3 regions of the Cytobacillus sp. QJM3NY_8 genome follow, and region 1 is predicted to be linked to each of the others. Evidence: predicted binding sites of a transcription regulator. Region 1 holds the regulator's gene; each other region holds the start of a gene.
The links. The regulator LexA, encoded in region 1, represses DNA repair genes until DNA is damaged. The targets are predictions, from matches to a motif close to CGAACATATGTTCG.
Positions count from the first base shown of each region.

Region 2: the regulator LexA is predicted to act here: its motif matches at 4,767-4,780, upstream of AC0VZ9_RS05875 (SPL family radical SAM protein).
Region 3: the regulator LexA is predicted to act here: its motif matches at 7,781-7,794, upstream of AC0VZ9_RS17435 (YolD-like family protein).

Region 1 is NZ_CM149681.1:2,084,785-2,095,548, reverse strand. It holds gene sirA (sporulation inhibitor of replication protein SirA) at 1-175, opposite strand, end outside; gene tkt (transketolase) at 452-2,458, opposite strand; gene AC0VZ9_RS10910 (DUF896 domain-containing protein) at 2,689-2,922, opposite strand; gene AC0VZ9_RS10905 (YneB family resolvase-like protein) at 3,065-3,712, opposite strand; gene yneA (cell division suppressor protein YneA) at 3,722-4,054, opposite strand; gene lexA (transcriptional repressor LexA) at 4,210-4,833, shown strand; gene AC0VZ9_RS10890 (DUF4257 domain-containing protein) at 5,119-5,403, shown strand; gene AC0VZ9_RS10885 (CBO0543 family protein) at 5,609-6,169, opposite strand; gene AC0VZ9_RS10880 (DUF998 domain-containing protein) at 6,394-7,011, shown strand; gene AC0VZ9_RS10875 (CBO0543 family protein) at 7,153-7,620, opposite strand; gene AC0VZ9_RS10870 (CBO0543 family protein) at 7,617-8,108, opposite strand; gene AC0VZ9_RS10865 (HNH endonuclease) at 8,230-8,460, opposite strand; gene glnA (type I glutamate--ammonia ligase) at 8,933-10,267, opposite strand; gene AC0VZ9_RS10855 (MerR family transcriptional regulator) at 10,373-10,764, opposite strand, start outside.
Region 2 is NZ_CM149681.1:1,104,401-1,115,164, forward strand. It holds gene rlmD (23S rRNA (uracil(1939)-C(5))-methyltransferase RlmD) at 1-960, shown strand, start outside; gene AC0VZ9_RS05855 (tRNA dihydrouridine synthase) at 1,293-2,270, shown strand; gene AC0VZ9_RS05860 (YhfM domain-containing protein) at 2,326-2,748, shown strand; gene AC0VZ9_RS05865 (DUF1540 domain-containing protein) at 2,851-3,006, shown strand; gene AC0VZ9_RS05870 (protein adenylyltransferase SelO) at 3,164-4,630, shown strand; gene AC0VZ9_RS05875 (SPL family radical SAM protein) at 4,786-5,628, shown strand; gene AC0VZ9_RS05880 (AAA family ATPase) at 5,657-6,409, shown strand; gene AC0VZ9_RS05885 (VOC family protein) at 6,451-6,867, opposite strand; gene AC0VZ9_RS05890 (DUF5634 family protein) at 6,962-7,264, opposite strand; gene AC0VZ9_RS05895 (MarR family winged helix-turn-helix transcriptional regulator) at 7,352-7,792, opposite strand; gene AC0VZ9_RS05900 (glutathione peroxidase) at 7,820-8,296, opposite strand; gene AC0VZ9_RS05905 (DUF1835 domain-containing protein) at 8,441-9,457, shown strand; gene AC0VZ9_RS05910 (C45 family autoproteolytic acyltransferase/hydolase) at 9,632-10,693, shown strand.
Region 3 is NZ_CM149681.1:3,392,808-3,403,571, reverse strand. It holds gene AC0VZ9_RS17470 (endonuclease) at 1-491, shown strand, start outside; cyclic di-AMP (ydaO/yuaA leader) riboswitch at 603-753, shown strand; gene AC0VZ9_RS17465 (potassium channel family protein) at 832-1,488, shown strand; gene AC0VZ9_RS17460 (TrkH family potassium uptake protein) at 1,553-2,902, shown strand; gene AC0VZ9_RS17455 (MarR family winged helix-turn-helix transcriptional regulator) at 2,987-3,418, shown strand; gene AC0VZ9_RS17450 (2OG-Fe(II) oxygenase) at 4,207-5,058, shown strand; gene AC0VZ9_RS17445 (DUF1450 domain-containing protein) at 5,095-5,364, shown strand; gene AC0VZ9_RS17440 (FUSC family protein) at 5,497-7,677, opposite strand; gene AC0VZ9_RS17435 (YolD-like family protein) at 7,819-8,157, shown strand; gene AC0VZ9_RS17430 (tetratricopeptide repeat protein) at 8,264-8,755, shown strand; gene AC0VZ9_RS17425 (GNAT family N-acetyltransferase) at 9,184-9,942, shown strand; gene AC0VZ9_RS17420 (YhbD family protein) at 10,142-10,764, shown strand, end outside.

The sequences.
Region 1 (10,764 bases):
GCACTTTCAAACCCGGGATTGGCTTAGTCACAAAATCAATTTGCTTCGATAGAATAGACTTCATTTCACCTGACGAATGCTCATACTCTTCAAACAACTGAAAAAACATTCGCTCTCTGCCAAAATAATGGGCCGCAAATTCATCTTCTATTAAATACAATTGATAAGCTCTCATCTGGCCCCTCCTTCCGGGACAATCCATTTCTTTCAATTATAAGCAACCAAAAATAAGGAATGTGTCTGAAGATGTTAAAAACTTTCACTAATTTTGTCGAAAACGAAGAATTCAGTTAATTATGAGGATTCTTGCTGGGAGAACTGCTATAATAGCTGCTCAAAATATTTACTTCGTCATTTTCCCGGTTTTACTGAAATATAATCCTGTTTTTTTAAATATAAACCTATCTCACAAAAAAGGAAGAGCCTCTCAGCTCTCCCTTTCCGGTAAATATTATCCCTGCAGCAATGCTTTTACGCGTGCCACAACGTTTTCAACTGTGAATCCGTATTCTTCCATGATCTTCTCACCTGGTGCAGATGCGCCGAAGGTATCGATTGCAAGAACATCGCCTTCGTCTCCTGCATAGCGGTGCCATCCAAGTGAAGATCCCATTTCAATGGCAAGACGCTTCTTGACTGTCTTAGGAATTACGCTTTCTTTGTACTCTTTTGATTGAGCTTCGAACCGGTCCCAAGCAGGCATGCTCACTACAGATGCATGGATGCCTTCGCCTTCAAGCGCTTTTTGTGCTTCAACAGCCAGGCTAACCTCAGATCCTGCAGCAAGCAATAATACATCCGCGTTGCTGTTGGAAGCTGGTGAAACAACATAAGCACCTTTTTGTACGCCTTCGTATGCCGCTGAATCCGTTCCTTTTAATGTAGGAAGGTTTTGACGGGTCAATACTAATGCAGTTGGCTTGTTTGTTGATTCAATTGCTGTTTTCCATGCAGCTGCTGTTTCATTTCCGTCAGCAGGGCGGACAACAGATAGGTTTGGCATTGCACGCAATGCAGCAAGCTGTTCTACAGGCTCATGTGTAGGTCCGTCTTCACCTACAGCGATACTGTCATGTGTGAATACATACGTAACAGGCAGGTTCATAAGTGCAGCCAGACGGATTGCCGGGCGCAGGTAATCAGAGAACACGAAGAATGTTCCGCCGAATACTTTTAATCCGCCGTGAAGGGCCATACCATTAAGTGCAGCACCCATTGCAAATTCACGTACACCAAACCAGATGTTGCGGCCGTCAAATGACTCAGCTGTAAAGTCGCCTGTACCTTTAATCATTGTTTTGTTGGAGCCTGCAAGGTCTGCAGAACCGCCAAAGAAAGAAGGCAGGTTTTGTGCGATTGCATTTAGCACTTCTCCGGAAGATGCACGGCTTGCAAGGCTCTTTCCTTCTTCATAAACAGGGATGTCTTTATCCCAGCCTTCTGAAAGCTCGCCATTGATTGCCTGCTCCAGCTGTTTTCCTAACTCAGGATGCGCTTCTTTATACTGTGCAAAAAGGTCTTCCCATTCCTGCTGCTTCTTAGAGCCGCTTTCTACAACCTGCTGCTTGAAGTGATCATATACTTCCTGAGGAACATGGAAATCTTCTTCGAAAGTCCACTTATAGGCTTCTTTCGTTAATTTCAATTCATCAGCACCCAGTGGCGCACCGTGAACATCAGATTTACCTGATTTGTTTGGAGAACCGTAGCCAATGACTGTTTTAACCTCAATCATTGTTGGTCGGTTTTCATCCTGCTTCGCTTCCTCAATTGCTTTTGCAATTTCGTGAAGATCATTGCCGTCTTCTACGCGGATATACTGCCAGCCGTATGACTTGAATCGCTGTTCAACACTTTCAGAGAAAGACTTATCAAGGTCACCATCAAGTGAGATATCATTTGAATCATATAGAACAACCAGTCTTCCAAGCTTTAAGTGGCCAGCAAGGGAAGCAGCTTCAGCCGAAACGCCTTCCATAAGGTCTCCGTCACCGCAGATGCTGTATGTATAGTGGTCAACAACATTGAAGTTGTCTTTGTTGTATGTTGCAGCCAGGTGGCGTTCAGCCATTGCCATACCAACAGCCATTGCAATACCTTGTCCTAATGGGCCTGTTGTTGCGTCAACACCTGGAGTATGGCCATATTCAGGGTGACCTGGCGTCTTGCTTCCCCACTGTCTGAACTCTTTAATGTCATTCATGGAAACATCATAGCCAGAAAGATGAAGAAGGCTGTATAAAAGCATGGAGCCATGTCCTGCAGAAAGGACGAAACGGTCACGGTTGAACCATTCAGGATTTTTCGGGTTATGGTTCATGAAGCGTGTCCAAAGCGTATAAGCCATTGGCGCTGCACCCATCGGCATCCCCGGATGGCCGGAATTCGCCTTTTCAATGGCGTCGATTGATAAAGTACGAATGGAACTGATGGATAGTTCATCTGTGTGATTAAACATTCAATACATCCTTTCGAGTAGTAATTCTTTACTCTTTTAATATTATCGGGTGTCCTTTTTTTTCACAACCAATAGGGTCAGGAAAAGGACAAAAAAGCCGGTTTGTTACTATATTGACACAAAAAGACCCGGCGTATGTAAAAAAAGCGGAGATAGCCGGTAATAGAAGTCATCTCCGCTTTCTATTAAAAGAAGGAATACAGCATTGTGTATCCCTTGCAATTATAATATTAGTGAAGGCGGTTTTTATTTTGGAATTCTTTTAGTTTTTTCGGAGTTACGTCATTTCCTTTCGGGTCAACGATTGTAACACCTTTAAGCGTGTTCAGCATGCCAGAGCGAAAAGTCTCCAAATACTCTTTGCGGAGAGAAGTCTGTTCTTTTGCTTCTGCTTCTGTTAAACCTGATTCCTTTGCCTTCTTTGCCAGTTCATTAATTCGGGCAAGTTTTTGTTTTGGCAGCATATATTAAAGCTCCTTTATATCAAAAGTTTACCTTTGGATGTTCTAATAGAAGTTTTTATTATACAATAGCTTCAGATATGGAACAATCTGAAACTCAACTGCCATCATACTAAAAAAGAACACTTTTGACAAGAAAAGTGCTCTATTCAGCAAGTGATTCCATATACTCTTTATACCTTCTATGGACTGTTGCTTTTGAGATATTATAGCCAAAGCCCCTGAGTGTTGCAGCAATCTCTGCAAATGTTAACTCGTTTTTCCTTAGCCGGGCAATTTCCTCTATCGGTACCTCTATTCTTTCCCTGCCGCCATTTGCTCCCTGATTGCTTAAGTTCTTCTCGGGGCGGTATCCTTTATCAACAGCCCGCTGCATGCCGCGTCTAATTTTGATGTTATGAAGCTTCCTCTGATATTCTTCTACCATCCCCACAATGTTCAGCACCATCGAATCTGATTCCGAAAGCTCGAGCTGGCCGTTATTCGAAATGCTGTACAGCTGAACTTCTTCCTTTAGGATGCAATGGAGTATCGCTATCTTTGCATTACCCCGCCCCAGCCTGGTTTCATCCTGAATGAGGACAACCTTGATATCCTTTTCTTTAATTAAGTCTAAAAGCTCCAATATACCGTCTCTTTCAAGGTCATATCCACTGGCCTGTTCGCGTATCACCTTGACTACTTCAAAATCATGCTTTTTCGCCAGATTCACCAGCTCTTCTTCCTGTCTTGAAAGGGACGTTTCCTGAGTATCCTTTGTTGTACTAACCCTGCAGTAAATAATTGCTTTCATAACTTCTCCTTATTCGTAAAGGTCTGAACTGGCAAGCTCTTTATAAGGCTCGTCATCCAGTGCTTTTACTGGAATAACAATTTCATCGCCCGGAAAAATCCTGCCTGCCGCTATCTCATTATTTTGTTCGACCCAATTAATAAATTGATCTGTAGACAGCGAATGTTCAGCCGAAAAACTCTCAGCAATTTCCCATAAAGAGTCACCTTCTGCAACAGTGACTTTCACAAACTTTTCCGTATCAGGTGTCTCTATCTGAATGAGCATAATAAACGATGCTGCCAGGCTTAAAACGAAGAGAATAATAGCATAAGAATATGATTTCCACAATTTTTTCAGCATGATATACCACCTCTAAAAGAATGTATGTTCGTATTTGATGTTTTTATTATAGACCGAACATTTGTTTTGTGTCAATAAAAATTCGAACTTATGTTTGTATCATATGGTAATTGATGCTATAATTGAGACAACAAAAACATACGAGGTGCGTAAAGATGGTGAAATTATCAAAAAGGCAGCAAGATATATTAGAGTTTATTAAAGAGGAAGTTAAATTGAGAGGCTATCCGCCTTCTGTAAGGGAAATCGGGGAAGCAGTCGGCCTGGCTTCAAGCTCAACAGTTCACGGCCATCTCGCCCGTCTTGAAAGCAAAGGGCTGATCCGCAGGGATCCTACTAAACCGCGCGCCATTGAAATTTTAGATCTGGACGAGTCTTCTCACATCCATAAGGTCAGTGCAGTCAATGTTCCGATCGTCGGTAAAGTAACTGCAGGGCAGCCGATAACAGCCATTGAAAATGTTGAAGAATACTTCCCGCTTCCAGAAAAAATGGCACCAGCTGATGAGCATGTATTCATGCTTGAAATCATGGGTGAAAGTATGATTGAAGCCGGAATCCTTGATGGCGACTATGTCATCGTCAAACAGCAGAGCACTGCTAATAATGGAGATATCGTGGTTGCCATGACAGAGGAAGATGAAGCAACTGTCAAAAGATTCTTTAAAGAAAAAGACTATATCCGGCTTCAGCCGGAAAACTCTACAATGGAACCTATCATCCTTCGAAATGTTTCCATCCTTGGCAAAGTTATAGGTGTATACCGCCATATGCATTAATAGAATAATAAAAAGCAGGCAGCCACTGCCTGCTTTTTATTTTTTCCAATTTTAAGAAGGTTATCAGTTCCTATTACCTGATGCTATTAGCGAAATCATACGAAAGTAACTGATACCTTTTCTGTTGGTACTAAGTTACAGTCATGTATGACTATTTTATTATTCAGAAAATTCGGTATTTTTATGCATATTATTTTATAGCCACTTTCTATATAATGGTAATACACCGAGAATCAACCTAAGGTCGCTTGTCCAAAATCTCGACTTTAGGAGTGTGAAGAAAAAATGTTTTTGAACATTACCTTCGCTTTGTTGATTGGTGGGCTGGTCGGTGTCGTTGGACATATTCGGAAAGAAGGCAAAATGGTCAAACCCAGAAGGACAAAAAAATTCATCTATCTGGGGGTCTTTGAAGAAGTAATCATGGGGGCTTTAGCGGCTGTTTTTTTGGTCGTATCTTCAGATCCTGACTCTGCCTTAAAGGTAGTGCTCCTTGCGGTGATTGCAGGATTTGGAGGAGATGCACTGCTGACATGTCTCGATTTCCTAAAGATCAGACATAAAGAATAGAGATGCAGGGAAATACAAATTAGTTAAAACCTCGTTCACTTAGAAACGGGGTTTTTGTATTTGATTTTTATAAAACCCCCCTGCTCAAGCAAACAGGGGATTTCGGATTTTCTTAATAAGTGCACTTGTACTGTTCTTGCTCCCAGGGATGCACTTGCGATCAAGACATATATACAGACCATTGCCGGGCGAAATCCTGCTTTTTTTACTCTTTAACTATTTGTTCAAAACTGCTCCTTCTGCTAAACCAATGGGCAATTAAGTATAGTGAAACTAAGATAAAAAAGGAATAAGTAAAGGCCCAATCGATTTTTTTATATAAGTGCAGCATTGCCATGATAGGCATTCCTACAAAAGCACCAAACCCACCGAACAATACAGCCTTTACTACTGGATTAATATTTGGTTTGAATTGAATTAATAACATTATAGCTACTGGAACAGTTCCATATCGAAATGAGTAGCTGATCGTTGGTATTGGGATAACCTTTATCGGATAGGCCCATTTACCAAAGTCAACACCTAATCCATCAATGGTTGTAGAGATTATCATCGTTATAAAAGCTGCAAATAACAAACGGGCAGAACTCTCTTTTTCCCGAAAAAATGCCCATAAAATCCATGGGACAAGTAACATCGCTAAGGCTACCCACCAACTTAGAGTAAATAAGAAAGTGTTTAAATTAACATCGGTAATCAATTTGTTTGCATCGGTAATGATCTTATTAGCCTTATCTAGTTGATTCAATCCTTCTTGGAATGTCATGATTCACCCGCCTTTTACATTCCTTGCTTCGCGTCTAATGCTTAATATTTCAAATTAAATATCTTTTATTCTTATCCGGCGCCTTTACCTCCTAATTAACTGATTCAGCTTGTGTTTTTTAAAATACCTTTATCAGCCTCTAGCCCTATTCAAATATAGTCTCCAAGACTATCCCTTTTTACATTTTTTGGATATATAATTCACGTATAACACTTTTGAAAAGGATGAGTCGTCTGAACATATCAAAAAGACTCGGTATTTTAAGTTGGTTCGCTACTTGCTTGTATTTTCTAATTGAACCATTCTTCATTTTGACCTCTACAGCTCCGTACAGTTTTTTTAATCATGCAATGAGCGACCTTGGCGTTACTTCTTGCGGGGAATACACCTATTCAATTGCACCTCATGAGATTTGTTCTCCTTACTATTTTTGGATGAATGTATTGTTTATTATAAACGGATTAACTTTTTCATTTGGTGTTTTATATCTTTCACAAACCCTTGAGAAGACAGGACTAAACCGGCTAGCAACAATATTTATTCTTATCTTAGCTTTAGGGAATATTGTGTCTGGCTTTATACCAGCAGATATAAATCTATTTTGGCATTCAATAGCAGCTCAACTTGACATGATAACTGTTTTGCCCGGTCTTTGGCTATACGCAAAATCTTTAGAAATTGGAAAACGCTGGACTCAATACTGTTTAGTTACATTACTAGTCATAGTCACACTCAATATGTTAATAATTTTCATCCCTATGCACGCCGGTCTATTGCAAAGGTTATTCTATTTAGTGATTTTCATATGGGGCACTGTACTGGCGTTTATTTTAAGTAAATGATTTGTTGCCACGCCTTTATCGCCTGAGCTCTTAATTCTTATTCTTAATTTACGCCCCCTGCCTTGGTTAAATTAGTCGTCTAACACAGAATCCTTACTCTTAATATTTCTCGGGGGGGGGGAACCTAGATATTTCAACTCGTTACACCAGACCTTTTTTAAACCAAAATATATATATCTTTACAACATAAAGAAGAATCATGTTGGTAATTAATCCAAAGAACCAGTTCCAGTGAATATAGTGATACAATGAACTAAATTTTTCGAGAAGATAGGAGTAAGTTGTTATCCCCATTGAAAATAGTAAGTAGTACAAAAATGTTCTTCTTGTCCCTTTTTCTTTTGGATAAAAAAGTATAAAAAACACGGCAATTGTAGGATAAACTATATAATGCAATGAAAAGCTCATATTTGTCGCTTTATTAAATTCTCTATACGGAAACTCAACTAATCCAAATACCAATTGTATATATTCAAGTATCCATGCTATTGATTGAACAAATATAAAGGTTATCCAAGCTAACCTTTTACTTTTGGTTGGGATATATCTTAACAACAAGTACAATGATAAAATCCACGAACATACTAAAATCAGGACTTCTCTGGTCATTTTAAGTCCACCAAAATTAATCTTTTAGAAAACCATCGATAAAATTTATCATTTATATATAGAGCAATCATTACTGTTACTAGTGTCCAATACCATTTCCATTCATGGTACTCAACCAGTTTGGTTTTAGATTCTAATACAGCCTCTAAGAAGGTAAAAAATCCAGCAAAGAAAACATAATACAATAGTGAGCCAAACCCTTTTTTGTTCCTTGGAAAATACAAACTAAAAATAATGGCGACTACCGGGAATAGGAAGAACTCAAAGGAAAAACTAGTCCTATTATATAAATTTGCCTTAGGGTACAATTGAATCGGATATTCAATCCAACCCATTTCTACTGCTATTAAACCGGCTGGCCATGTAATGACCTGCAGAAATAAAAAGATAACCCACGCTTCTCTAACCTTGTCTCCCGGTACTAGTAGCTTGAGACACATGATACTTAGTATTAATACCCCCATTATAATCCATCTTTCAAGATTCATTTAAGTCACCTTTCATTAGAACTATTTAATACTATTTGTTTACATAATTAAAAAAATCGATACTCCACTTTTCATCATGCTGCCATTTGTTTAGCTTCATATTTTTGAAGTCTGGGCCATGTTATTTGTTATGGCAATCGACACAAACAGTATCCATGTTATCTTCACCAAACGCTAAGTCTGGATGAAGCTCGAGCTCCTTGATATGGTGAACAAGCAACTGGATCTTCCTGCCCTTACCACTCTCACTGTATTCATTTGTTTCAATGCTTAAGCGCCCCTTCCGTTTACATTCCTGGCATTCATAGTTATCACGCTTCTTGATTACTACTCGTAGCTTCTTCCATTCCACACTGTTATAAAACTACTCATAATGTTGCCTGAAATTTACGATTATTTTTGGGAAGGTATAAATTTGGTTTCTTTTTACATCATTTTAGGAATCCATGTTACTTTAATAATTGATGCCCTTAATTTTGGAAATTTGGTATAATTCAGAAAAAGGTGTGATAAGAGTGTCACTTGCCTATTTGCTAACTTTTATTCCTCTTTTGATTATTGGTACGATAATTTCAAGATTTGAAAACCTCTCAGCTAATGCAAGGGTTTTTCTTCCCATATTACTTGTAATTCCAATTTATTACTTAATAACTAAGATTCCTGGAACCGATTATAGAATTAAAAAAGGTTACGGAATTACATCGATAGGCTTGATTGTTGTATTTTTTTTCTTACTATGAACTAAGGTTCTTGTGGTAATTTTTTAAATAATTTACCCGAAAACAAAGACCCCTCAACACCAATGGTGTCAAGGGGTTTATTTTTTAATACATGCTCAGGTACTGCTCGCGCTCCCATGGATGCACTTGCGTACGGAACATATCCCACTCAATTTCTTTCGCTTCAATGAAGTGTTCGAAGATATGGTCGCCTAGTGCGGATACGATGACTTCATCCTTCTTAAGCTCATCAAGGGCAGCAGCCAATGTAGCCGGAAGATCCTTGATGCCTTCTTCTTCACGTTCCTGCTTGTTCATTACATAGATGTTGCGGTCTACAGGTGCCGGTGGAGTCAATTTGTTCTTGATTCCGTCAAGACCAGCTTTTAGAAGTACAGCCATAGCAAGATATGGGTTAGCAGCAGGGTCAACGCTGCGAACTTCAACACGTGTGCTTACACCGCGTGAAGCCGGGATACGGATAAGCGGTGAACGGTTTTGAGCAGACCATGCAACATAGCAAGGTGCTTCATAACCAGGAACCAAGCGCTTATAAGAGTTAACGATTGGGTTTGTTACAGCAGTAAATGCTGTCGCATGGTTAATGATGCCTGCGATAAAGTGGCGAGCATCTTCACTTAATTGAAGATCGCTTGTTTCGTTGAAGAATGCATTTTTGCCATCCTTAAATAATGAAACATTACAGTGCATACCTGATCCGTTAACACCGAACAGCGGTTTTGGCATGAATGTCGCGTGCAGGCCGTGCTTGCGGGCAATTGTTTTAACAACAAGCTTGAATGTCTGGATCTGGTCACAAGCTGTTAATGCATCCGCATATTTGAAGTCGATTTCGTGCTGTCCAGGTGCAACCTCATGGTGGGAAGCTTCAATTTCAAAGCCCATTTCTTCAAGCTCAAGCACGATATCGCGGCGGCAGTTTTCACCAAGGTCAGTTGGCGCAAGATCGAAGTATCCGCCATTATCGTTCAGTTCAAGAGTTGGCTCTCCAGCCTGGTCAAGCTTGAATAGGAAGAATTCCGGCTCAGGCCCTAAGTTGAAATCAGAGTATCCTAACTCTTCCATCTCTGCCAAAATACGTTTTAAGTTGCTGCGCGGATCGCCAAGGAAGGGAGTTCCATCCGGATTGTAAATATCACAGATCAGACGTGCAACTTTTCCTTTTTCTGCTGTCCAAGGGAATACCACCCATGTATCAAGGTCTGGATATAGATTCATGTCTGATTCTTCAATACGCACGAAACCTTCGATTGAAGATCCGTCAAACATCATTTTGTTATCAAGCGCTTTTTCAAGCTGGCTGATCGGAATTTCTACGTTCTTGATTGTTCCAAGAATATCCGTAAACTGTAAACGGACGAATTTTACATTTTCCTCTTCTGCAATACGCTTAATGTCTTCTTTAGTAAACTTTGCCACTGGTAGTTCCTCCCTTAAAAAATTACATGAGTGATTTATTTTTTGCTCTGTTAATGTTTCTCTCAGAAATCCAAGACAATATCAACGAGCTTAAAAACGGCGTTTTTAATGGAAAAAGCGGTGCATGTTGCCTTGCCTCAATGATGAGCGATTAAACCGGCCTGCCTGCACAATTTCCTTGCGAAGAAGTTTCCGGATTTCTTCATCTGATAGATCGCGTCTCGCTTTTTCTGCCTGCTTATTCAAGTTTTCAGTTATCGCTTGCTGTTCTTTCACGAAAAATAGCTGCTTGATCCCAGCCATGTTCACGCCTTGATCAATCAAATCTTTGATTTCCAAAAGGACATCGATGTCGTTTAAGGAAAAAAGCCTTCTATTTCCGTCAGTTCTAGCTGGAGAAATTAATTGGTGCTCTTCATAGTAGCGAATCTGCCTGGCGGTCAGGTCAGTCAGCTGCATGACAGTACCAATCGGGAAAAGCGGCATAGAACGTCGAA
Region 2 (10,764 bases), 980 kb from region 1:
CAGGTTGGCCAAAAAGACGGGAAGGTGCTTGCCGGATTATATGGCATGAATTCGCACCGCCTGATTAATATTGAGCACTGTGCGGTGCAGCATCCGCAAACAACAAAGGCGACTGAAGCAGTGAAACGGATTCTCCAGGATTTGAGAATCCCAATCTATAATGAAAGAAGCCGAAAAGGTATAGTAAGAACAATCGTTGCCAGGGTGGGAATCCAGACAGGAGAGCTTCAGATTGTACTGATCACAACTCAAAAAGAGCTTCCAAAGAAAGAGATCATAATAGAAAAAATCAAAAGCGAGCTTCCTGAAGTAAAATCAATCATACAAAATGTGAATGGTGAAAAAACCTCCCTTATTTTTGGACAGGAAACCATGAATCTGGACGGAAGCGACTTTATCCAGGAAACACTCGGAGATTTGCAGTTTGAACTATCTGCACGGACATTTTTCCAGCTGAACCCTGAACAAACCGTTAAGCTTTATAATGAAGTCAAAAGAGCAGCGGCTTTAACCGGCAAGGAAAAAGTAGCTGACGCATACTGCGGCGTCGGAACGATTGGATTATGGGTAGCAGATCAGGCAGCGGAAATCCGCGGCATGGATATCATCAGGGAATCCATTGAGGATGCAAAGAAAAATGCTGACCGCCATGGAATTAAACATGCCCAATATGTTGTCGGCAAAGCAGAGGAATGGCTTCCTAAATGGACAAAAGATGGATGGCGTCCGGATGTTATTATCGTCGATCCGCCAAGAACAGGACTTGATCATCAGCTGTTAAAGACTATTTTAAAAGTCCAGCCCAAGAAAGTGGTTTATGTCTCATGTAACCCATCTACATTGGCAAAGGATATTTCGGTCCTGAGCCCCAAATATAAAGTAAATGGCATACAGCCTGTGGATATGTTCCCGCAGACCGCACACGTGGAGAGTGTGACACAACTTGTTTTAAACGTGTAACCCAAACATAAGCTTTTGCTGATCCACCCTGATTTCGTAAAAAATATTTTTGCGGTTTCGGGGTCTTTTTTCTGTTAATCCCTGCTGTTTTTTAGAATGTTTTATCAAAGCTTTATTTTTTACTCAGCCAGTGGAATACTGTTTAATGGGATGGATGTCAGCAGGAGATATTTTAGCTGTACAAAAATTGTGCAGTTAAAATTTACATTATTTAATCAGTTTGATAAAAAGTGCTTAAGCATGGTATAAGTGTAAAAGAAGCAAGGATATTCTGCTTTTTAATTTTGGGATTAAAAGTTGGTTTCCCATATTGAGAGGATTTGAATTTTACTATGATAGATAATTTTTGGCGTGAGTTACCGCGGCCATTTTTTATACTGGCACCAATGGAAGAGGTGACGGATGTTGTTTTTCGCCATGTGGTGAGTGAAGCAGCCAGACCTGATGTGTTTTTTACTGAGTTTACAAACTCAGATAGTTATTGTCACCCCGAGGGGATTAATAGTGTGCGTGGGCGTTTGACTTTCACAGAGGATGAACAGCCAATTGTAGCCCATATATGGGGGGATAAACCTGAATACTTCCGGCAAATGAGTATTGGGATGGCGGAACTGGGCTTTAAGGGATTGGATATCAATATGGGCTGTCCTGTACCCAATGTAGCACAGCACGGGAAGGGAAGCGGCCTGATCCGCCGCCCGGAAGTGGCAGCTGAATTGATCCAGGCAGCCAAAGCAGGAGGTTTGCCGGTAAGTGTAAAGACAAGGCTTGGCTTCACGGAAGTAGACGAATGGAAGGTCTGGCTGAAACACATTTTGGAGCAGGACATTGCTAATCTTTCCATTCATCTGCGTACAAGGGACGAAATGAGCAAAGTGCCTGCGCATTGGGAGCTGATCCCGGAGATTAAGAAACTTCGCGACCAGGTGGCACCAGATACCCTTTTGACGATCAATGGAGATATTCCTGACCGTCAGAAGGGCTTGGAGCTGGCCGAGAAATACGGTATTGATGGAGTTATGATTGGGCGCGGCATATTCCATAATCCATTTGCCTTTGAAACGGAGAAGAAAGATCATAGCAGTGAGGAATTGCTGGACCTTTTAAGATTGCATATGGATCTCCATGATCAATATTCGCATTTAGAGCTGCGGCCGTTCACGGCTCTTCACCGTTTTTTCAAGATCTATGTCAAAGGATTTCCAAGGGCAAGTGCACTAAGAAATCAATTAATGAACACTAGGTCTACAGATGAAGTGCGCGAATTGCTTGATGCGTTTGTGTCAAAGAATCTTGAAAATAATAACTGAATTCTAAATGGGGATGGGCAAGCGGTCCATCCTCCTTTTTTTAATGGGGATGAGGATGAAAGCTTTTTTATTATGCACATTCATGGTATTTTCTTTTGCAATGATAACAGGCTGTCAATCAGCTGAAACAATGGTCCTGCTGGATGAGGAAGTCAGAGAAATCAAAGTTTCAAAATCGGAGGGTTTAGGCGGAATTAATGATGAAGAAAGTTTTATTTCTTTCAAGGATAGAAAATCGATCGCTGTATTTGAAAAGGCAATAACATCTGCTGTAAAACAGTCAGGGAATGCAGATATTAGTAAACCTAAGTATGATATAGCAGTAGAATATAAAGGAGAACTTCCTTCTCACGGCATTCATTTGTGGCTTGGAGAAGACAATGAAAAAAGCGTCTTCATGTATATTACAGATGAATCTGTTTACCTAACTTCTCCAGAAATGACGATAAAACTAAGAAGCCTAATTCTCTCCAAATAACAGCAGCCCAGCCATTTCACCTGTGTGTGGAATTAAATTCCATATGGTTAATTCACTTGGAAAAGGGGTATTGATCAGTAATCCAAAAGGAGGTGGCCAAGAATGGAAGTAGAAGTTTTATGTAATGTTGAGAACTGCAAGTATTGGGCTGAAGGTGATAAGTGCGTTGCCGACTCTATTTATGTGATTGGCCAAAATGGCCGAGAAGCTGATGATGTAGAGGAAACAGCCTGTAAAACCTTTGAGCATCGTGAATAAGATTGGGTAGGCCTGACTGCTGGAGAATTTTAACGATCCCGGCCGTCAGGTTTTTTTACATACAAAAAGAGAAGATTATTAAGACCGCTATGTTTCTCCGGAAAGGGTATAATAAATGAAAATGACACTAAATCCATGCAGACAGGAAGGAGATAGAATGACGACTATTAATGAAACCGGATGGAATTTTGATAATAGCTATTCACGGCTGCCGCAGACATTCTTTTCAAAAGTAAAGCCAAATCCTGTACAATCACCTGAGCTGGTGATCCTTAACGAGCCACTGGCGAAATTTTTGGGACTAAACATTGATGCATTGACAAGCGAAACTGGCATTGAGGTGCTTTCTGGCTCTCGAGTTCCAAAAGACGCTGACCCTCTTGCTCAGGCTTATGCAGGGCATCAGTTTGGACACTTTAATATGCTTGGAGATGGCCGGGCCATGCTGATCGGCGAGCAGGTAACTCCTGAGGATAAACGGGTGGACATTCAGCTGAAGGGCTCCGGCAGAACTCCGTTTTCACGCGGCGGAGATGGGCGGGCGGCTCTAGGCCCGATGCTCCGGGAATTCATTATCAGCGAAGCCATGTATGCTCTGGGAATTCCCACTACCCGCAGTCTGGCAGTTGTAACAACAGGTGAAGCGATTATCCGGGAAACTGAGCTTCCAGGTGCTGTACTGACAAGAGTGGCTGATAGCCATATACGGGTGGGCACTTTTCAATATGCGGCAAATTGGAGGCCGGTTGATGAGCTTAAAACACTGGCAGATTACACGATTCAGCGCCACTACCCAGAAATTAAAGGCGATGAAAATCCTTACAAGACACTCTTGCAGAAAGTGATCAAACGTCAGGCTGCACTCATTGCGAAATGGCAGCTAACAGGTTTTATCCATGGAGTCATGAACACCGACAATATGACAATTAGCGGAGAAACCATCGATTATGGTCCGTGCGCCTTTATGGATAAGTATGACTTGGCAACCGTATTTAGTTCCATTGACAGAGAAGGCCGGTATGCTTATGGAAATCAGCCTTATATAGGCGGATGGAATCTGGCAAGGTTTGCTGAAACCCTCTTGCCCCTGCTGCATAAAAATGAGGAAGATGCTGTAAATATAGCCCAGGATGCAATTTCGGAATACAATAAAATTTATCAAAGCCATTGGCTTGCAGGGATGAGGGCAAAACTCGGATTTTTTAATGAAGAAGCACAAGATGAAGCCCTATTTACCAGCCTTCTAAAGATGATGCAGAAGTCTGGAGCAGATTATACAAACACCTTCCGTTTATTAACATTAGACAAGCCTGAGGAAACTTCGATATTTGATGATCAAGAATTTGCAAACTGGCATGGACAATGGCAGGAAAGGCTGAACAGGCAGAAGGAATCGAAAGAAGCAGTGAATGAATTAATGAGGAAGAGCAACCCATCCGTCATCCCCCGGAATCACAGAGTTGAAGAAGCTCTTGAAGCAGCTGTTACCAAAGGGGATTACAGCGTGATGAAAAAGCTTCTTGCAGCACTGAAGGATCCTTATGCCTATACAATAGAACAGGAAGAATACTGCAAGCTGCCAGAGCCATCCGGCATGCCATATCGAACATTTTGCGGAACTTAATATAAAGAAATGAACAATTTAGAGCGTTAGCTGTAATTTTGCAAAGCCTGGCCCCATTAGTGGGGCAGGCATTTTTTATTTAAGCAGTTAGTGCTTTATTGTTGACTTCAGGAAATCACGGTGTTATTTTTAAGACAGAACATACATTCGATTTGGTGATAATCCTGAATATACATCTTGAAGAAATCATATCAAAAAGTATCTTAACACCTGCCAAAGGTGCAATTGACAACTTTACTCATTCATTGAACCCCTATGCGGGCTGTGCCTTTGGCTGCAAATATTGCTACGTTAGGGAGCTTCCTGTTTCCATTTTTCGTGAAGAGGAATGGGGTGCGTGGATTGATATAAAATCAAATGCGGCCGAACTTTTGGAGAAAGAATTGGCTAAAGCTAAAAAGAGGGGAAAAGTTGCTTTATTTATGTCCTCTTCCACAGACCCTTACCAGCCGATTGAATATGCCTCAAAACTGACAAGAAGTTTATTGGAAGTTATGCTTAAAAATCAGCCTGACTTTTTACATGTACAAACCCGTTCTCCTATGGTGAAGCGGGATATTGATTTATTTCAGCAATTCGGAGATAGTATCAGAATTTCCATGACAATCGAGACAGACAAAGAAGAAGTCAGAAAGGCATTTGCACCAGCGGCCCCTCCCATCCCGGCAAGAATGGCTGCACTAAAAGACATAAAAGATGCAGGAATTATAACTCAAGCAACAATAGCCCCGTTACTGCCTTGTTCAAGAGAATTTCCTGCAAAACTTAAGTCTATTGCAAATCGAGTTACAATTGACGATTTTTGGATGGGGGATGGAAGCGGCGGACGCAGGACTGAGAGACTTGGAATCCGCAAGATTTTTGATGAGCTTGGTTTGGAGAAATGGTATAATCCATCTGCATATAAAGTGGTTCTTAAAATGCTGGACCGGGAATTTCAAGATGCACCCATTCAATTAGGTGTATCCAAGGCTGGCTTCAGCCCTGATGGCAAATAGCTGACTATAAAATATATGAGGTATTTTTATGGATCTGTTAAGTTCACAATATGTAAGAGGTATTAGCCTTAAAAGAGAAGAAATTCCTTCCTTCAATCAGTATCCCTTCAACCTTCCCAGCTTGAAAACCATGGATGAGGTGCCTTTCCACCCGAAAGTAACCTTTCTGATTGGAGAGAATGGAATGGGAAAGTCGACACTGCTCGAGGCAGTAGCGGTTGCACTAGGATTTAATGCAGAAGGCGGATCTTTCAATTTTAACTTTTCAACCTTCGATTCGCATTCTGTGCTGGGAGATTATCTCAAGGTGATAAAAGGCATAGATAGGCCGTCTGATGGTTTTTTTCTAAGGGCAGAGAGTTTCTATAATGTCGCTTCTAATATTGAGGAAATGGATCGGGAAGGTGGCGCACCAAAAGTAATCGACTCCTTTGGAGGCCGTTCTTTACATGAGCAATCTCATGGAGAAGCGTTTTTCTCTACGTTTCTTCACCGGTTTCGCGGCAATGGGATTTACATCCTGGACGAGCCGGAGGCAGCACTTTCTCCTTTGCGGCAAATGTCCATGCTGACAAGAATTCATGATTTGGTCAGGGAACACTCACAATTTATTATTGCCACACATTCTCCGATCATTATGGCCTATCCGGAGGCAGCGATATATGAATTCAGCGAGGAAGGCATTTCAGAAAAGAAGCTGGAGGAAACGAATCATTACCGCATCATGAAACAATTCTTTGATGATAAGAAAAGGATGCTTCATCATTTGCTGGATGAATAATAAAAATGGAGGCTTCAGGCCTCCATTTTTGTCTATGTATCTTATTCACTTTCGTGGCTGAACATCCAGTTTATACCAAATTTATCTGTTAACTGGCCAAAGCTCTTGCTCCAGAAAGTTTCCTGCAGCTCCATTGTTACTGTGCCGCCTGCCTGCAGATTGTTAAAATACTTTCTCAGCTTATCCAGGTCATTAATGACAACTGCGAGATTAATGTTATTTCCTACTGTAAATGGCATACCGGGAAAAGTATCTGAAAACATAACATTACTGCCGCATATGTTAAGGCTTGAATGCATGACCAAATTCTTTGCTTCCTCTGGAAGAGGATATTCAGGATTTTGCGGTGATTCACCAAAAGTTGAAATCTCAGGCATTTCCAGTTCAAAAGCCTTTACATAAAATTCAATTGCTTCGCGTGTATTTCCCTCGAAATTAAGATAGGCATTAACAGCCATTCCTTTCACTCCTTCCTAATACAATTCCATTATAGACAAAATATTCTAAATTTAATGTAGTTCAAAAGTCAAAAAGTGAAAATCAGAACAATTTTTATAATTCCTGAAGTGCTTGATCTACATTATTGAAGCCTCTTCGGTCAATGCTATCAGGTTCATCCGATTCAATTGTCCACTCAGTTTTTGCAGGAGTTAATCCTCCATTTTCATCTTTAATGAATGGACTATGTACGTGATAAGTTTTCCCTGCCTTTTTCACCGTGTATCCTATATAGCAGTGATGATCCTGGCCTTCTTCCTCGAAAATACCAATATCGTCGATTCCATATTTGTCTAAATAGGAATGAAATGGCTCCTGCAATGCATTGATAATTTGCTCTCTTGGTAAAAACTCCATGACGTATGCTCCCTTCCGATTATCTATCCCTTAATATGGCTTTTTTTGCAGGGATTAAACACGGAACTGTGAAAAGAGTACTCCGCATCAGCGAAGTACTCTGCTTCTTAACTTAAATCTAAGTTTTCCGAGAAGCTCCATAAGCTCTTCATATTCTTCCAGCTGAATCCTGCAAGCCTGAATGGCCTCTCCGACATTTTGGGTGATAACCTCTTTTTCTTTGCGTGCTTTTTCCTCGAGGAAGATATACACCTTGCGTTCATCAGCTTTGGAACGCTCTTTTCGAAGCCAGCCATTAGAAATCATTCTGGAGATCATAGGTGTGAGTGTCCCCGTGCCAAGATTTAGTCTTTCTCCAAGCTCCTTTGCTGTCACGCCATCCTTTTCCCAAAGTGCCAGAAGTACCAGATATTGGGGATAGGTTAAGCCAAATGGCTGAAGGGCACTTGTATACAGTTTTGTAAATTCGCCTGCTGTTTCATAAACAGCAAAGCATAGCTGTTTGTCCAGTGTAAAAAAGTCTTTCACATAATCACCTGATTCTAATCTCTAGCATTACAATAATTTCGTCAAATCATCCTCGATTTTTCCTGGTTCAGTTGTAGGTGCATACCGTTCTACAACCTGGCCATTCCGGTCCACGAGGAATTTAGTAAAGTTCCACTTAATGTTTTTAGACAGAATTCCCTTTTTCTGTTCTTTTAGGTAAGCAAATAATGGATCCGTATTGTCACCATTTACATCAATTTTAGCGAAGATCGGAAAGGATACACCATAATTAAGCTGACAGAACTCAGTTGTTTCCTCAATATTATCGAATTCCTGGTTATTGAACTGATCACAAGGAAACCCAAGAATTTCAACGCCGCTGTCTTTATACTTTTCATAAAGCTCCTGCAGTCCTTTGAATTGGGGTGTTAATCCGCATTTGCTGGCTGTGTTTACAATAATCAGAGGCTTGCCTTCATATTCTTTCAAAGATTTCAATTCACCATTTGTTTTTTTGACTTCAAAATCATAAACCGTTGTCATTAGGATACCTCCTACTTTTAATCGTGTGCGATTTAATCTTAAGCGATCTAAACTCCTTTTGCAAACAAATCAGCTTTTTATGAAACTACCATTAAGTTTATTCGTAGAAAAGGTAGGTTTCAATTTCATTTACAAAGGGTGATCATGATGATGGACGAATTGCGGGAAGCGATTGAGAAACTCCCGGAGAGGGGAGCGAAGAGCTATCTATTCCACATATTACTTCGGGTTCACTTATTGAATAACAGTGTTGATTCCCAGGAAGAGATACTCGAACTGCTAAATGATATTCAAAAAAGGATACTCTTTTATTCTCAAGAAAGAAAATTGGAGCGGGAATATGAAACATACCATATTGTGTGTGGAGAATCACCGGCAGGCGCTTTAAAGGTTGGGCTTAGTAAAGAAAATAAGGTCATTGGCTATCCTGATTTTTTTAGTAACGGACCTCTCTGGAAGCTGCATGAAGAAGAGGGCAGAAAAAAGCGATTAGAATGGCTGATGGATCACATTAATATGCATGAAGATTACCTGGAAATGAGATATGAAAGAAAAGTAGCTAAAGCACTTGAAGAGATAGATTCTATTCCAGCGGGAAAACCGATCGTTATCTGGACAGCTGACAATGCAGATGAACAAACTGGTTTACGATATTTCCTTCACTTATTAAGAAACAAAGAAAATAATGTGCATGTTATTAATACTGCTCAGTCATATAAGGAGCTTTTCCCTGAGAAAAAGCATCAATCCATTTTAAGGCACTCAGGCGAAGCAGCTCCTGAGAAACTGAAGATGATGCTGGAAAAACACTTAGGAAGCCCTTTATCTGCAGAAGAAAAAAATAGGTTTGTATCTGATTGGCAGTCCCTCTCCAGAACAAGGGAAGTATTGCGTATATGGGAAGATAATGAAATACATAGTGTACCAGAGAGTTATTTTGATGAATCTATCATCGAGTCAGCCAAAAAGCTGCATAAAAGCAACAAAGGTTTTATAAAGTCAGCCAGATTAATTGGTGAAGTGATTGGGCATCTGGATGAGCCAATTGGTGATGGCTTTGCAGAGTATAGAGTAAGATCCTTAATTTATAACGGAATATTAGCCATAAAAGGAATTCCGAAAAGTATGAGGTATTATAGCATTAAACTGAAAGAATTTTAGATGAATCCGGTTTTTCACCGTAATCAATTATCCCTGTCCATCGTGTGTTAGTATTATTTGGTCTAGCAGCAGTCCGGTACTTGAAGTGAATTAATATCTAAAAGCCATCTGCTGGAATTTCATGCAGGCTTCATTTATTCTTAATAAAAGAAACGAATAGAAGAGGGATTTACCTTGAAAAAGATTTACAGTGATATAATTCAATTCCGCGGAACCCACTTTGATTTTGGTTTCATGCAGGGAGAACTTATAAAGGATTCTCTTTCTGTGAAAAATCGGGAGGATCAATGGAAGGTAAGAAAGCCGCGATTTTCAATAAATGAAGCAGAAGTGAAAAAAGCGATTACAAGGTTTGCCCCTGGTATTTGGGATGAACTGCTTGGGATACGGGAAGCATTGCAATGGCCGATGGAGCGGGTTATGCAGGAGTTTGGCGGCTATCGCCTCGATTATGTCCGCTCGGGCTGTTCCATCCTTACAGGGGCTGATTACCTGATCCGCAATTATGATTACCATCCGAAAACCTATGAGGGGCGCTATACTTTTTATCAGCCAACAGATCAGGGATATGCGATGATTGGCCCCAGCCAGAGGGTGACCGGGCGGATGGATGGCATGAACGAAAAAGGACTTGTGATTGGATATAATTTTATGAATCGGAAAAAGCCTGCTGATGGCTTTATCTGCTGTATGATCGGCCGCCTGATTTTGGAGGCATGTGCAAACGTGGAAGAAGCGGTTGAGATGCTAAAGGAAATACCGCACCGTCATTCCTTTACATATGTGGTGCATGATACAAGCGGAGAGACTTATGCAGTGGAAACATCTCCGAGAGGTGTAAAGGTCCGTCAGACAACTGCCTGCACAAACCATTTTGAAATCATGAAGGATGAAAATCGCAACCATCTAGCTGACAGCCTGCGCAGGCTGGATGTCATGAAAAGCCATCAGGGTGAGCGATTAGATGCACATGATGCTTTCCGCCTCTTGAATGATAGCGATAAAGGCGTTTTCTCGGATCTTTATGGAAGCTGGGCCGGGACGATTCATACATCCGCCTATTTGCCGGGGGAGATGAAGGCCTGGTTTGCGCTCGGCGGCGACAGAGGGCCGAGTATTTTTGATTTTCGGCATTGGCTCGATGGACAGGATATTGAAATGAATAGAATAACTGGTGAAGTTGATACGGACATTCCTTTTTTGCATATGGATGAACAGGCGAATTGGTTCAGGTAATAATGAAACGGAGAGATGTGTTCTCCGTTTTTTCCTTGTTTGAAAAAATAAATTCATCATTTGTACAAACC
Region 3 (10,764 bases), 1.3 Mb from region 1:
ATGGTTCTGGCGTCAATGATTGGAACAGGGAGCATGTTTGGGCAAAATCTCACGGGGACTTTGGAACAGCTATGGGTCCGGGAACAGACTTGCATCATTTGCGGCCAACAGATGCTTCAGTAAATAGCTCGAGAGGGAATCTTGACTTTGACGATGGGGGCACCCAGCATTCAGAGGCACTGGGAAACTACTATGATTCAGATTCCTGGGAACCCAGGGATACAGTAAAAGGCGATGTTGCGAGGATGCTTTTTTATATGGCTGTCCGTTATGAAGGAGACAGCGGAGAAGTGGATCTGGAGCTAAACAATCAGGTCAATAATGGCTCTGCTCCTTATCATGGCAAAATGTCTGTCCTGCTTGAGTGGCATAAGGAAGATCCGGTAGACGATAACGAGCGGAGAAGAAACGAAATCATCTATTCTGATTACCAGCATAACCGCAATCCATTTATAGATCATCCCGAGTGGGCATCAGCAATTTGGGAATAATCTTCAGGAAAGCACTTTCCGTTACTGGGAAGTGCTTTTTATTTTACTTACTTTGAAAAAAAGATTGACAAGAGATTTCCATGGGAGTAATTTATATTTATTAATTTCATAGTAACCTTTTTGCTGAATCATTATGAGCGGGGGAACCAATTTTGATAAACCTGGTTTATCTTGGGGTGAATCTTAGCATATTAAGGCTAAGAAGGGATACTCTCAATCCCTAATCCGACAGCTAACTCCGTAAGCCGAATCGAGGGAAGGGTTGATGGAAACCATTGGCCATTCTTTTTTTAAGAGTGGTTTTTTTGTGTTCATTTTCAAAAAGAAGGGAATTTCTTCAATGAAAAAACAGTATGCAGTATTTGGTTTAGGCCGCTTTGGCGGAAGTCTCGTAAAGGAATTTCATGAATTGGGAGTGGAAGTGCTCGCAATTGATGTAGACCAGGAGAAAGTAAATCAATACGCACAGTTTGTGACATATGCAGTTCAAATCAATGGCATTGATGAAGCTGCCATAAAGCAATCAGGGATAAAAAATATCGATCATGCATTTGTTTCATTTGGTGAAAACATTGAGTCCAGTATATTGACATCCTTGTTATTAAAAGAAATGGGGATTCCAAAGGTGTGGGCAAAGGCACATAATGAGTATCATGCCAGGGTGCTCGAAAAAATTGGCGTTGATCGTGTTATCCACCCGGAGCGGGATATGGCTAAGCGGATTGCCCACCATATTGTTTCGGAAAAAATGATTGATTATATTGAGCTGTCTGAAGATTACAGTATGGTTGAGATTGTGGCTACAGATAAAATTGCCGGAAAATCCCTTTCTGAATTGAATATTAGGGCTAAGTATGGCTGTAATATTGTGGGGATTCAGCGCGGGAAGGAAATAATCGTTACTCCGTCAGCTGAAGAGGTTATTTTAAAGGGCGACGTCCTGATTGTAATGGGACACAATAAAGGGATTGGCAGATTTGAGAGGCATGGAGTATAAGCCTTGCCGATAAAAAAATACCAATACAAGGGGTTAGCCCTATATGTATAAGGAGCATAAAAGAATGAGGAGAATGGGACGTTCCTATAACTGGATAAAAATGAATCCGGCACAAATGCTTTCGGTCGGTTTCTTAATCTTAATTGGTGTAGGCACACTGCTGCTGATGCTGCCTTTTGCTACGAAAGACAGACATCATTTATCGTTTATCGATGCACTTTTTGAGGCGACTTCTGCTGTATGTGTAACAGGTCTCGTGGTAGTGGATACCCAAACCACATTTACTGTTTTTGGCCAGATTGTACTGATGGTCCTCATACAAATTGGCGGCCTTGGATTTATGACATTTGGGGTTCTCATTGCTATCATGCTTGGAAAGAACATTGGTTTGAAAGGAAGGCTGATGATCCAGGAATCTTTAAATCAGCTTTCGATTGAAGGGATGGTCAGGCTGGTTAAATTCGTTGTCGGCTTTACATTAATCGCTGAAATGATCGGTGCATTGATATTGGCCATTCGCTGGTCGTCCGATTTTGGCTTCCCCCGCTCATTGTATTATGGCATTTTCCATTCGGTTTCTGCCTTTAATAATGCCGGATTCGATATAATGGGCCAATTCAGGAGCGTTACTGAATATGCTGGTGATTTTACTGTCATCATGACACTCAGCTTCCTGTTAATAATCGGAGGTATCGGCTATATCGTTGTACTTGATGTAAAAAGAAACAAGAGTTTGAAAAAGCTCTCTTTGCATACAAAATTGGTCCTCCTGATGACGCTGATCCTTAACATTCTCGGAACAGTATTTATCTTTGCGCTTGAATATGATAATCCTGGGACACTTGCCAATTTGCCTTTAAAAGATAAACTATTGGGGGCTTTTTTTCATGGTGTGGTCCCGAGAACGGCTGGATTTAATTCTTTGAATACTGGCGAATTAACTTTAGGTTCGCAGCTGGTAACAATGCTGCTCATGTTCATTGGAGGGGGATCAGGAGGTACCGCCGGCGGCATTAAAGTCACTACCTTTGTCTTGATTTTTCTTGCAGTCAGAGCGCTGATAAAGGAAGAAGATGAAGTGAGCCTTATGGGAAGGCGAATTCCAAAGGATCTTATTGTCAGAGCTTTTACAATAACCGTCTATTCAATAGGATTCATCTTCTTTATCTTATTTATTTTATCCATAACAGAAAATGCTCCATTGAACGTCCTTTTATTCGAGGTGATATCCGCTTTTGGCACGGTAGGCATGTCGATGGGGCTCACACCTGAATTAAGTGCAACAGGAAAAGGGGTAATTGCATTTATGATGTTTGCAGGAAGAGTAGGGCCAATCACAATCGCTTTTGCACTTGCCCGAAGAAAAGGAAAGGCCAAATATAAATTTGCAGAAGAGAAAATCATGATTGGATAAGTGAAGGAAAGTTATCTGGTGTATAGGACAGAATAATTTAGTTTCAATAAAATTTTCCACCATAAATAGGATAGGGGATTTTAAATGAAAACCAGATTTAATGACTATATAAGCATTAAGATCCATCAAATAGACCTGACCTTAACAAGCTATATTAAGACTAAATTAGCCCACTTAAATATTGCCCCGGAGCAGAACCTGATTCTAATGCTTCTCTGGGAAGAAGACGGATTAAGCCAAAATGAAATCGCCAGGCGGCTGGATAAAGATAAATCTAACATTGCCAGAATGCTGAGCAGTCTTGAAAAGAAAGGCTTTATCAAAAAAAGCATGAATAAAGAGGACAGCAGATCTCTGAATGTTTATCTAACCGAAAACGGCAAAAATCTCAGTGAACATGTATATCCCATCACAGAGGAGTTTCACTCAATCGTCACATCGGGTATTACGAAGGAAGAGCTGAGAATTGTTGACGATGTTTTAATGAAAATGAGAAGAAATATGGAGGGTAATTAGCGGTGCAGGATAGAGTGGGATGCTTCTATCCTGTTTTTTTGTGAAGGTCATGAAGCCCAAAATGAGAACAGCGCTGAGAAAACAGTCGCCATGAAGGCTCCATGAAGCCGAAAAGTCGTGAAGCGAGAAGAAAACAGTCGCCATGAAAGCTTCATGAAGCCGAAAAGTCGTGGAGCGAGAAGAAAACGATCGCCATGAGGCAGTCATGAAGCCGAAAAAGAGAGCAGCGGTAAGAAAACGGTCGCCATGAGGCAGTCATGAAGCCGAAAATGGGGGCAGCGCTAAGAAAACAGTCACCATGAAGGCTCCATGAAGCCGAAAAGTCGTGAAGCGATAAGAAAATCGTTGCCATGAGGCAGTCATGAAGCCGAAAAAGTGATCAGCGCTGAGAAAACAGTCGCCATGAAGGCTCCATGAAGCCGAAAAGTCGTGAAGCGAGAAGAAAACAGTCGCCATGAAAGCTTCATGAAGCCGAAAAGTCGTGGAGCGAGAAGAAAACGATCGCCATGAGGCAGTCATGAAGCCGAAAAAGAGAGAGCGGTAAGAAAACGGTCGCCATGAGGCAGTCATGAAGCCGAAAATGGGAGCAGCGCCGAGAAAACTGTTGCCATGAATCTATAAGAATTTAAAACGGCACTCTAAAGAGAATCAGTTTATATGATGCAAATTTGAACTATCTGAGTTACCAGGTAAATCGATTCAGTTCATTCATTAATAATAGTATAATAAAATACATATATTTCTATATCTGGCTAACGGATGTTTTCATTGAGTCATACAGGGGGAAGATGATGACGAAGATTATGCAGATATCAGATGAACTAAAGGATTGGATTGTGGGTGCGCTAAAAAGTGATGTGAGTCCGATTGCGCTTGCGAACGCTTTGATTAAGAAGGGTTTCGATAACCGGTTTGCATATGAGACTTTATTTAAAATTGTTGGAAATGAAGCAATTAAGACGACAGAAGGGCAGCAGATTCGATATACTTATGAAGTCCCCGAAATAGGCAGGAAGGGGAATATCCTTCATACGAGTGATAAGGACGTAAAAGTGCTTTCCAGAAATGAAAAGCCATTTGTGCTCCATTTGGATCAGGTGCTCAGCTCAGAAGAATGTGATGAGCTTATCAGTCTTTCAAGGAGCCGGCTGCAGCCATCCCTGGTGGTGGATAGGGGTTCTGGAGAAGAACGGGCGGGTTCAGGAAGGACAAGCAAGAGCATGGCTTTCCGGCTTAAAGAAAATGAACTGGTCGAAAGAATCGAAACGAGGATTGCTGAATTGACCGGTTATCCTGCAGAAAATGGTGAAGGCCTTCAGATCTTAAACTATGGATTGGGTGAAGAATATAAGCCTCACTTTGATTTCTTTCCCCCCCACATGGCGGATGCCAGCAAAGGCGGACAGAGGGTTGGAACGTTCCTCATCTATTTGAATGATGTGGAGGATGGCGGTGAAACGGTCTTTTCTAAAGCTGGACTTTCATTTGTTCCCAAAAAGGGAGCGGCCATTTACTTCCATTATGGCAATGCTCAGGGTCAGCTGGACCGATTGTCAGTCCATAGCAGTGTGCCTGTAAGAAAGGGAGAAAAATGGGCTGCTACCAAATGGATTAGGGAAAGCAATATATATTGCCATTAGAGTTTTTAAAGAATAATCAGAAGGAAGTTTGATCAGGTGAAACTCATCAACAAACTATTCTCAAAGCAAAAAACGGCTTCGATTGAATTTTGTCAGCGGAATCTGGATGAATTTTTAAAAGAAGAGAGTTTGGCTGCATTTAATCAATTTCTGAGCCAGAAGAATATTAACTATAAAGAATACGAATGCCAGAGCAGATGCAAAGAATGCAGGCAATCACCTTATGCCCTGGTGGACGGGAAGCTGATTGCAGCGGAGAATTCGGATGAATTATTGATAAAATTGAAAGAAGAAGTAAAGAAATAAAAGGAATCGGAGCAATCCGATTCCTTTTTTCATACTCTTTTTTTTGATGTACATTGAGAATGTGAATGTGCAAATTAATCTAGTATTGATCCTGAAATAGCATCTCCCTATTCATATAAAAGAGAAGGAGGATTATTGCTCCTTCCCTGCACCAAGATCTTCTGCCAATTCCATAATCGCTTTATTGATTCTCCAGACGAAATAAAGGTGATGAATCAAATCACGCTGGGATTGCTGCCTTGCTGGTGCCAATCGTTCAATTTGTTCCCTTTCATTTTCAAGACTATACACAAGCATGCCGTCTCCGCTATCTTTAATCAAATCCATTAATGTCTCAATATTTAATTCAAGCTTTTCTTCAATCCTTATGAAAACATCGACCAGCTCATCGGGATAGTCGAATCCTTTTCGGTAGGAGGAAGCCACAAGGTGTCTTGCATAATAGTTGATGGCTGAAAATAGTGTAATCCATCTGTTAACGTCAGCATGGCGCGGGGATCCGGGTTTTTTTATCAGAGATTGTGCTTCAACGTTTATGGTTTTAAGTTTTTGATCCAATAAGAAGCCTTTGCCTGAAAGCTCCTTAACGTTCACATCTTCCCGGAAGCTTCTCACATACTCAGTGACATACGGTTTCAGTTCTTGTAAGTAGTCATTTAAGGTATCCGCCACTTTTTCCTTCGTTTTCTTTGGGAAAATAAATAAGGAAACTCCGAATGCAATGCCGGCACCGGCAATTGTATCGATTACCCTTGCACTGATAAGGGAAAATGTAATTCCTCCAAGTAAAAGGTCATACATAAAAGCAACCAGCATCGTTATAAACATGCTCATTAACGTATAGGAGACCTCAAACAAATAAAAGGCGAAAAAAACCGCTGCAAAAATCAGCGTTATTTCCAGGACGGAATGGCCGCTGACCACTCTTGCAAGTGTAAATCCAATTACTGCTCCAATAATTGTTCCAACCGACCGCTGAAAACCTTTCGTATAAATGCGCCCGATCGATTCGGTACCGAGCAAAACAATAAAAGCTGTTAAAAGAACCCAATAAGGCTGGTCAGGCGAAAGAATCTGGCCGGCAATGATGGAAATGATTGCAGCAGTCAATGCCTGAAAAGCTTTTTTGGTGGAAGGTTTGATGCCCTTATCTTCTTCAGATGGTTCATCTTCACTTTCGCCTTCAGCTGCCTCTTCAGATAATTTAATCTCATTGTCTTTCATTTTATGAAGTGCCTGCTGTATGGTTATGCCGCCCTCGATGACATGGTTCGCAATGGACTCGATCCGCCTGATCAGAAACAGCCATCCTGCAGGTTTGTCTTCCCGGCTGAACAAATCAATAATAAGCAGGCGGAGGGCCTGTACAGCAAGCTCTGCTTCACGCAGATTTTGTTCTTCATATTGTTGGGCAAGAACTTCAGCATCGCGAAGAGAACGGGTTACCCAAACCAGGAGTTTTCTCAGCTCATCAATTTCAAGGGCATTTGCTTTTTTTAAGCTTCTAATTGAGTCTGTCAGTGTTTCAATCAGCATACCTGCATCAAAAATATATAACCTCAGCTGAGTAGAGGTCAGCCCAGGCCATAATTTTTGAACATCTTCATCATTTATATACTCCGAAACCATGACAGCATAATCCCTGAGCTTCAGCACGTTTCTTCCCAATTCCTCCCGCTGCTGAGGAGTCATTTCCTTGGCTTGCATCCCCTCAATTAAGAGATTGAACGTAAAATTACTTTGGAAATGAAAGGAGCGAATGCTTCTTTTCAGGTTTTTCGCGGTGTCCTGAAAAAGGATGAAATTGAACAGGAAAGCATACGCGATCCCAATCCAAATGCCGAAGTAGAAGGATGGAAGCTGACTGCCTGATAGTTTTAAAATAGACGCGAAATAAAGTGTCATGAATGCAATCATGCATAGAGAAAAATACCGCACTCCAAAGCGGGTCAAATAAAAGCTTAAGAAGATTAACAGAACCATTGCAATATCGATAAAGACCGTGCTTTCCGCCAATAGGGAACCGATCGATACCCCTGCCATGGCTGAAAGTCCAAGCAGGCCAGTTGTGAGCATTTTACCTTTTTTGGAGTCATCCATGACAATCATGATGCCAAGCATGCCTGCCATTCCGGACACTATCGCCGGAGTGAGAGCGGCATCAGCACCAGCCAATTGCATGATGAACAAAGTCGTAAAGACTGAAGCCATTAAACTTAAAGTGGCCCGTCCTGCTTTTTGAAATCGGATAAGCCCGGGATCGGATGCCAGCAAACGTCCGAGCCACCGGTGTTTTATAGGAAACTGCTTCATTGTTTCACCAATCTTTTCAGAGAGTTAAAGATTATTTTACCACTCGTACTTTTATTATCCAAATGAACCAGCTTGAGATTTGGTGCTTTACAGGTTTAAAAACAGAACAAATGTTCTATAATAAGAATGGAGGGATTTACTATGCCGCTAAAAGACAGAGGGAAAATAAAATGGCAGCCAGCCCACTTCATGCCGGAACACCGGGCGATGCTAAGAAAATTGGAAACTGAACAAATGGCACAAGACAAGCCGCTTATAGATGAATATGAATTGGAGGACTATGAAAACAAAATTCACTATGCAATGGAATATGCCTTCTTTCTAATAGTAAAAGTCTGGCGGGAGGGATTATTCCACGAATATACAGGGAGGGTAAACAGGCTGGACGGCATCGGCAGAAAAATTTATCTGGAATTGGAAGATGGGTTTCTTGAGAAGGTCATGTTTGATGAAATAGCTTCGGTTGAAGTGAAAGAATAGTGCAGCGAGACATAATTTAATTTTTGCAGAAAAGTTAAAGCTTTACCATACCCATTATTTGCAATTTTTAGATATAATAGAAAGAAAGCGGTGATCGGAGGTACATATGAGCACGGACTTAGAAAAAGCGATTATACTTCGCAATCTCGGGAAATACAAAGATTCCAGCCTTCTGCTTGTGAAATTGGCTGAAGAGTATCCCTTAAACCCAGTGATTCATTATCATTGTGCCTGGAGTTTTGACGTTCTAGGGGAGGAATCGAAAGCTGTTTCTCATTATGAAAAAGCGATCGAACTTGGGCTGCCTGAATCTGATCTGCCAGGTGCCATTTTGGGTCTTGGGAGCACATACCGGACTCTTGGGGAATATGAAAAATCAAAGATGGTGTTCGAGAAAGGAATCTCCCAGTTTCCGGCTAATCGTGCAATCCAGGTGTTTTATTCCATGACGCTCCATAATTTAGGCCAGCACAGCGAGGCAATGGAGATGCTCCTAAAGTGTGTGGCCGAAACTTCTGATGACCCGGAAGTTTTGCAATATAAAAAAGCAATCACTTTTTATGCAGACAAACTTGATGAAATATTTGATAAAGATTAGAAAAAGGATTTCCCAAAATACATGATATGACGGCGGAGAATAATTCAAACATCTCTGATTTATTAGAGGTAATTTTAATGAATATGGTTAATTGCTATAATAGATGATCTTAAAAGGTCAGACGGCGGCCGTATCCTTTATCCATTCGATGAAAGAGACTGCTATCTTCAAAATGCAGTCTCTTATATATCTGCAGGTGCCAAAAGCGGAAAATGACCGTAGTTTCCTCCAATTTGATAAGTGGAAGAGTATGAAAAGAAGGTTTCCAAGGTTATTTCTCAACATGGCCGGAATTTTCTGTGTGCTTATGATAACAGCAGTACCCTTTGAATTAAAGAATAATTAATACGCTGCCATGATGTGCTTATTACAGATAAAGAATATAAATTTTTGCAAAACTAAAGTGTTTGCTATATTAGGAGAAGCCGATGGAAAAAATCACTTTTAATAATATCCATAAACCGGGACACACAGTACTGGAAAATGAACTTTTTATTCACAACCATAACCCTGACATGCTCCTTCAGTATGACAGCAACTTTATTGCTTTTAAAAGAATGCCTTCTGTTCAAGAGTTTGAGGAGGCACATCAATATTTAAGAACTTTTCATCAAAAATATGGCCAAAAGCATGAAAGATTTTATTTTCCTGATGACGAGGAGCTTACCGGAGAACTTCTGGCCAGCTTTGAGAAGGATGATGATTTTACGGTTGGTTATTTAGAGCTATTTGCGATTCATCCAGCTGATTTTCCTGAAGTTCAGGAAAAGGAAGAAATTACAGTCGAAAATGTTACGGATGAAACATGGAATGATTATCTGGAATTTCAGCATGAGCAGGATTCGGTTTACGGGATTAATTATGCCGAGAAAAAGAAAGATCAGCATTTAAGGAATTTTAACGATGAAAGGATTAAGCAGTTCATTGCATATTATAAAGGGAAAGCTGCCGGATCAGTAGATGTAATTATCAAGGAATACACAGCTGAAATTGATGGATTGATGGTCCATGAGGATTTTCAGAAAAAGGGCATCGGCAGGCGCCTGCAGAAATCGGTAATGGATCAGTTTAAGGATAAAACCATCATCCTTGTTGCAGATGGTGAAGATACTCCAAAGGAAATGTACCGCAGGCAAAATTATCAGTATATTGGAAAGCAGTATAACCTTTTAAAAATATACGAATGAAGAGAAGCCTGGTTCTATAGAGAGCCAGGTCTTTTTGTTTAAATAGAACACTGTTTTATAAAGGGGAGTTCATCCTGGTTTGATTTCATGGTGTAAAATCGGGATTTTGTCGAAAAACCTCGGGAAAAAATGAATAATACAATATTCTTAACGTAACAGTGTTATGTTACAATCATACCATCGGAAAGGAGACCTGGAATTGAGCGATGAATTAATTTCAAAAAAAGAAGTCCTTGATTTAACTGGAATTTCTTATGGGCAGCTTTATCGGTGGAAAAGGAAAAGCCTGATACCGGAGGATTGGTTTGTCAGAAAATCAACTTTTACAGGGCAGGAGACATTTTTCCCAAAGGAGAAAATTCTGGAGCGGGTCGATAAAATACAAAAGATGAAGGATAGCCTTTCACTGGATGAGCTGGCAGATTTGTTTTCCTTGAATGCTTCAAATCTGAAGCTGACAAAGGAAAGCCTGATTGCTAAAGGGATAGCTTCTGAACCGGTTATGAATATCTTTCTCGAGACACAGGAAGAGCTTAACGAATTCAATTACCATGAGATTTTGAAGCTTTATATCCTTTCCATCCTGCTTGAATCCGGAGATATCCATATCGAGGAAGGGAAAATGCTTCTTCAGTTATTGAGTGATCATCAAAGTATCCTGCAACAGCCAAAAGCTGTTATCTGCTTTATTCGCAAACTTGGAATGTCCAGCTGCCTGATTTCGGTAAACGGGGAACAAGTCCTGCTTGAAAAAGGAACAAAAGTGGCCGCCACTTTATCGTTAGAACATTGTGCAGAGGAATTAAAATCCAAATTGGTATA